3 regions of the Lactobacillus sp. ESL0681 genome follow, and region 1 is predicted to be linked to each of the others. Evidence: predicted binding sites of a transcription regulator. Region 1 holds the regulator's gene; each other region holds the start of a gene.
The links. The regulator NrdR, encoded in region 1, represses ribonucleotide reductase genes. The targets are predictions, from matches to a motif close to ACACNATATATNGTGT.
Positions count from the first base shown of each region.

Region 2: nrdJ (ribonucleoside-triphosphate reductase, adenosylcobalamin-dependent) is a predicted target of NrdR. The motif match lies at 1,074-1,089, and genes of this name have one in related genera.
Region 3: OZX59_RS06350 (deoxynucleoside kinase) is a predicted target of NrdR. The motif match lies at 999-1,014, and genes of this name have one in related genera.

Region 1 is NZ_CP113943.1:691,084-693,364, reverse strand. Features, by position in the region: gene mutM (DNA-formamidopyrimidine glycosylase) at 1-56, shown strand, start outside; gene coaE (dephospho-CoA kinase) at 56-655, shown strand; gene nrdR (transcriptional regulator NrdR) at 660-1,127, shown strand; gene OZX59_RS03220 (DnaD domain protein) at 1,131-2,281, shown strand, end outside.
Region 2 is NZ_CP113943.1:1,266,522-1,268,802, forward strand. Features, by position in the region: gene OZX59_RS06040 (YjjG family noncanonical pyrimidine nucleotidase) at 1-560, opposite strand, end outside; gene nrdJ (ribonucleoside-triphosphate reductase, adenosylcobalamin-dependent) at 1,158-2,281, shown strand, end outside.
Region 3 is NZ_CP113943.1:1,326,441-1,328,721, reverse strand. Features, by position in the region: gene OZX59_RS06360 (adenylylsulfate kinase) at 1-90, opposite strand, end outside; gene OZX59_RS06355 (hypothetical protein) at 225-845, shown strand; gene OZX59_RS06350 (deoxynucleoside kinase) at 1,058-1,705, shown strand; gene OZX59_RS06345 (deoxynucleoside kinase) at 1,719-2,281, shown strand, end outside.

The sequences.
Region 1 (2,281 bases):
TTAAAGTCAATGGTCGCGGGACTACTTTTTGTCCAAATTGTCAGGTGACATACTAATGACGATTGTCCTTGGATTAACAGGCGGCATTGCCAGTGGCAAAAGTACTGCTGATGCTTTCTTTCAAACTAAAGGTGTGCCAGTTATTGACAGTGATCGAATTAGTCATGATATTTTGAATATTGGTCAAGAAGGCTATCAAAGAGTTAGTGCACAGTTTGGCCCGGAATACTTAAATTCTGATCAAACGATTAATCGACGTAAATTAGGTCAGCTAGTTTTTAATGATAAACAGCAGTTAGCAAAGTTAAACAAACTAACTCATCCCTTGATTTTTCAGACAATTGCGGCTAAAATTACGCATCATAAGCAAGCAAATGTACCATTAATAGTTGTTGATGTACCATTGCTGTTTGAGGCTAATGGTCAAAGTTATTGTGATCAAACCTTATTGATTGCTTTGCCCGAAAGTTTGCAGCTTGAAAGATTGATGCAGCGGGATCAATTGACTAGATCGGCTGCTTTAGCTAGGATTAACAGCCAAATGCCGCTAGCACAAAAAGTCCAATTAGCTGATTATGTAATTGAAAATACCGGTACTGTAGCAGAATTGAATGCGAAGTTAGCTCAATTAATGTTTAAGTTAAAAGAAGGTTGATTATATGGAATGTCCTCATTGTCGTCAGAATGCTTCGCGGGTGATTGACTCACGTCCAAGTGATGAGAACCGCGCGATTAGACGCCGTCGCGAATGCGAGAACTGCGGATTTCGGTTTACTACGTTTGAGCGAGTTGAAACAACCCCATTGTTGGTAATTAAAAATGACGGTACTCGTGAACCATTTAACCGGAAGAAAATTTTACATGGAGTAATGGCGGCAGGTCAAAAACGCCCAATTACTAGTGGTCAATTCGAAGAGTTGGTTAATCATGTAGAAAATAAAATTCGTCAGCAAGGTGGCAGTGAGATTTCTTCTAAAAAGATTGGCCAGCAGGTTATGGATGAATTGGCGAAGATTGACGATGTAGCTTATATTCGTTTTGCTTCCATTTATCGTGAATTCAAAGACATGTCCAGTTTCATGAAGACTATGGAAGATATGATTGCTAAACGTGAGCAGGAAGATTAGTTGATGTTTGAAAGTGCTAATCCAAAGCAGCCGTTTCTAATTAATAATCGAGTGCCAATTTTTCCACGTGACCTGAGAATCTTGCTGAAACTATATCAGCCGCTACTTGGGGGACTTGGCAGTTCACTTTATTTAACTTTAAATGAAGATTATAGCGAAACTGCGATGATCTCTGATGCCCAAGGTTTATATAGCTTGCAAGAACAATTAGATTGTAGTTTGCAAGATCTGTTTGCCGCAATTCACAAGCTTGAAGGCGTAGGATTACTGCAAACAAGGCTGCTCGACAATGAAATCATGGGTCAAGTTTTGGTATTCAGTTTAAATGCAGTACCTAGCAGTAGCGAATTTTTTGCGACTGCCTTATTAGCTAGCCTGTTAAAAGAAAAGGTGGGTGAAGCTGCTTTTCATGACTTAAGTCATAGTTTTGCTAGGGAAAGTCAGCAGGATGAAAATCAACTTAATGGCTTACAAACCGCGCAAGATGTTTCTGCTTCATTCATGGAAGTCTTTCGTTTACCTAGTCAAGAGGCCATCAGTCCGTCTGAAGATGTGCAACAAGCCGCACAAGAAAATCAAGTCAAGCGGCCAACTAAAGCCCAGATTAACCAAGCAGAACACATTGATTGGGAATTCATGAAACAGCAATTTGAAATATACCAAATTGCGCCTAGTGAAATTGATCAACATCAAGCGGATATTGCTGGACTGATGCGGACGTATGGCTTGTCAGAGCAAGAATTTGTTGATGAAACATTATCTTGTTTGCACGGTAGCTATCAGTTGAATATGCCACTAATTAAGCAAACGATTGCTGAAAATATTCATAGTGTGGATACTAAAGCTCGTCTTAAGTCTGAAAATCAGGATGCTTCTGACCAAGTAAAGCAAAAGTTTAATTCACGTGAGCAGCAAATTTTAACCATGGCAAAAGAAAAGGCACCTGCGCAATTTCTGTATCAGTTAAAGACTGCTAAGCATGACTATGTTGATGCTAGTGAATATAAGGTGCTTGATAATTTATACAACAAGCAAAATGTGCAAACGGAGTTGCTTAATATTTTGGCCTATGCCTGCTTACAAGAAAGTTCAACGGTTTCTTATCGGCTTGCTAATACGATTTTACATGATTGGCTCCAGCATGGTGTAAAAAC
Region 2 (2,281 bases), 580 kb from region 1:
AAAATATCTGACTGTAACCCATCACCAAAGAAAATAGTATCTTCAGGTCCAATTGTCGTCTGATCAAAAAAATAATCAAAAACTCGGCGGTCCGGTTTTGAAAATCCAGCTTCTTCAGAGGTTACAATTAGTGAAAAGTACTGCTCAACTCCCGCTTGCTCAAGCCGATGACGTTGCATAAATGCTTCGCCATTACTTAAAACAGTTAATTGATAATCATTTTGCGCAAAACGTAAAGCATCTTCAACACCTGGCAGTAATTGATATGCCTGCTCAAAATATGAACGATACTCCGCCATGATCGCTTTCCCATCAACTTCTAAGCCAAAATTTTGCTTCAAAAAAACTTGAAAAACCTGTTCACTTAATTGGTTATAGGAAATAGTGCCCTGTTCAAGTTTACGCCATAGCCCTTGATTATAAGCATGATAGCGTTTCTGCATTTCACGAGTCAATTGCCAATGATGTTTCTTAAATAGAGCATGCAAAGCAAAATCTTCCGTTGCAGCAAAGTCAATTAACGTATCATCAACATCAAAAATTATTTGTTTAAATCGCAAGTATTTTTCACTCCTTCTAATTCATTCATCTGCTTTAATTTCTGCGTGAACGAATTTAGTCTAAGAATAATTATAGCAATTTCTTAATTATAAAAGATATAATTAACTATTTTTCTTAAGAAAAAAGGGATATAATTGGGCTTATTTATTTTGAAGGAGTGCTTAGAATGCTTACACTATTATTGATCTTGTTTGTTACTTGGCTACTAATGAAATTAGGAATTGGCCTATTTAAAATTTTTGCTTTCTTATTAATTTGTGCAGTTCTCTTTTTCTGCTTTATTCATTTGTTGATACCTATTTTAATAATTATTGCTGCCATCACTATTTTCTGGGCACTCATCCGTTTTTAAAAAGAAACAATTTATATTTACACGCTAGGACCACTTACTTTCTAACGTGTTTTTTGATGGTAAAACCTTCTTTTAGTAAAAAATTTCAGACTCACAAATCCCATTCTGCCATATAATTGTAATTTACAAGTTAAGCCACCAACTTCATTTCTTATATTTATCACAAGATATTGTGGTATAGTTTATAGGTAAGCCATATATGATGTATATGTGAAACGTTTATCTTTTTAGGAGTTGCTTTTACATGGAAAACACTAGTATAACTTTAGATCAAGCCTATATTGATCAAGTGAAACAAAACATTAAACCACACTGGGGAGAATTAGGTTGGGTTACTTACAAGCGTACCTACGCTAGATGGTTACCAGACCAGAATCGTTCTGAAAATTGGGACGAAACAGTAAAACGGGTTATCGAAGGAAATATTAATCTTGATCCTCGTTTAAAAAATAACCCTACTACTGAAGTAGTAACTGAATTAACCAATGAAGCCAAACAACTATTCAAACTAGTTTATGGTCTTGCTGCCACACCTTCTGGGCGGAATCTTTGGATTTCGGGTACAGACTATCAAAAGCGTAATGGTGATGCTTTAAATAACTGTTGGTTTATTGCCATTAGACCACAGAAATACGGCAACAGCTCAATTGTACCAAGTTATCTTGACCAAGATCAATTGGCCGTCTCACTCCCCTTCTCTTTCTTATTTGATCAACTAATGAAGGGTGGCGGTGTGGGTTTTTCTGTCGCGGAAGAAAATATCGTCAAAATTCCTCAAGTCGATAATCAAGTTGCCTTAACAATTGTGATTGACCAAAAAAGTCCGTCTTATGATAACTCACTTGAGCATGGCGCGGTTGATTATGCAGATTGGGCACAGGCAAACGCGGATGCTGATAATTATATTTATTATAAATTACCTGATACGCGCGAGGGCTGGGTTTTAGCTAATGCTCGCCTAATCGATATGCATTTTAAACAAACAAATCCAGAAAACAAGACAAAACTAGTACTTGATATTAGTGACATTCGTCCCTATGGCGCAAAGATACATGGATTCGGTGGAACTGCTTCAGGCCCAATGCCATTAATCGACATGCTGCTTGATATTAATCAAATTATCAATGAGCGACACAATCAACGAATGACCTCAGTCGATGCAACTGACATTTGTAATCTAATTGGAAAAGCTGTAGTAGCCGGCAATGTTCGTAGATCTGCAGAATTGGCTCTTGGTTCGAATGATGATCAAGATTTTATTACCATGAAACAAGACAAAGATAAATTATATCATCACCGCTGGGCTTCCAATAATAGTGTCGCCATTGATGCAAACTTTGATAATTACCAACCAATTGCTGATGGCAT
Region 3 (2,281 bases), 640 kb from region 1:
ACTCTCTAAATATATTTGTTTTAAAGCGGTAATCAAACTAGTCTTTCCGCTTGCTGCGATACCACTAACTACCAATACTTTGGTTTCCAATTCAAGCACTTCCCTTCATCTAGATTCTACCATATCGTTATAAAAGTTTTACTTTTATATTGTCAATGCCAAACCTTATAAGTTATAATTAAAGCATAAAATAGCTACTGTTTATAATGTAGAAAGGGAATATTATGAAAAAAACGGTTAAACTTTTAGGCTTAGTTGTTGCTGCAATGGGACTAACTAGTAGTGTGTTTACAGCTGATGTTAGTGCAAAGAAAGCTAAGACTAGCCAAGTTTCAAAGAAAAAGCAGGATAAAAAATATGGTATCAGCAAGTCCTTCAAATTTAGTAAAGATTTACAAGGTAAATGGTATAGCAATAACAATTTAACTCCTGAGCCATTGAATATCCATAAGTCTTCATTAGTCCTACCTGCTACTGGTAAAACAGCCAAAGTAGCAGTGATTGGTAAAGTTAAAGGCACTAAAAAGTACCCATGGCAAATGAGTAAGAGTTGGAAGAATAAACATGCTAAGACCTTTAAGAACGTCAAGCGTGGTACTACCAAAACAATTAACGGCGTTAAATGGACTATCTTGAGCTCACCAACCGAAAAGTCAACTGCTGACGGTGACGCGTATGCTGTTCGCAACGAAAAAGTTGATGATCAAACCATCAAAGTGGTTTTCGAAGCTGATCCAACAACAGGCAAGGTTTATAATCAATACTTCACCACTAAAGACTTAGCTGATAAGTATCAATCGACTAAATTTGCTGATATGACATACACAGAAGTTAACTGGCGGTAACTCATCGGTTTCACGTGTAACATTAGCAAAAGCATCAAGTCTAAACTTGATGCTTTTTATTGTGAAGCTGATAACTTGGATATTTTCTTCACTGTATTATACAAAATCACTTGACAAATTGTGAATTCTTAAAATTAACTTTTTCCTTGTTTACCACTACATCTCGTATTAAACTAAATAAGAGTCTACATGTTGTATTTTTAAGAAAGAACGTGATTCAAGTTATTGTTTTAAGTGGGCCAATTGGAGCCGGTAAATCCAGTTTAACCAGTATTCTAGCTGAGCATTTAGGGACACAAGCGTTTTATGAAGGCGTGGATAACAATCCCGTTTTACCTTTGTATTATCAAGATATGAAGCGATATACTTTTTTACTTAATATCTACTTGCTGAACCATCGGTTAGCGCAGATTAATCAAGCCGTACAGGATAAAAACAGCGTCTCAGATCGGTCAATCTATGAAGACGCGCTCTTTTTCAAGATGAATGCAGAAAATAAAGTTGCTGATCCAACCGAATTTAAGATTTATGACAGCTTACTCGAGAACATGATGGAAGATGTTCCTGGCAAGCCAAGTAAAAAGCCTGATCTACTTATTTACATTCATGTTTCGCTTGAAACAATGCTCAAACGGATTGAGAAGCGTGGTCGATCATTTGAACAAATTAGTACTGATCCCAGTTTAAAAGACTATTATGAGCGTTTAATTCGGTATTATGAGCCTTGGTATGAAGAATATGATGCTTCACCAAAAATTAAAATTGATGGCGATAAATATGACTTTATCGTTGATGAAGACGCCAAAAAAGCAGTTTTAAGCGAAATTGATAATAAATTACGCGAACTAGGAAATTTATAAAAGAAGGAACGTGATGACTGTTATTGTTTTAAGCGGGCCAATTGGAGCCGGTAAATCCAGTTTAACCAGTATTTTAGCTAATTATTTAGGAACTAAACCATTTTATGAAAGCGTTGATGACAATCCTGTCTTGCCGCTATTTTATGCCGATCCTAAAAAGTATGCCTTTTTGCTGCAAGTATTTTTCTTAAATACTCGCTTCCGCAGCATTAAAGATGCTCTAACAGAAGATAACAATGTCTTAGATCGATCCATCTATGAAGATGCTCTATTCTTCCAAATGAATGCCGATATCGGACGTGCAACCAAAGAAGAGGTCGACACATATTATGAGTTGCTCAATAATATGATGGGCGAACTCGATCATATGCCAAAAGAAAACCCCGACCTACTTGTCCATATTAACGTTTCATACGAAACTATGCTCAAGCGAATTGAAAAACGCGGCCGTCCTTATGAGCAGTTGAGTTATGATGCTACTCTTGAGGATTATTACAAACGGCTTTTGCGTTATTATAAGCCTTGGTACGAAAAATATGACTATTCACCGAAGATGGAAATTGATGGCGATCAACT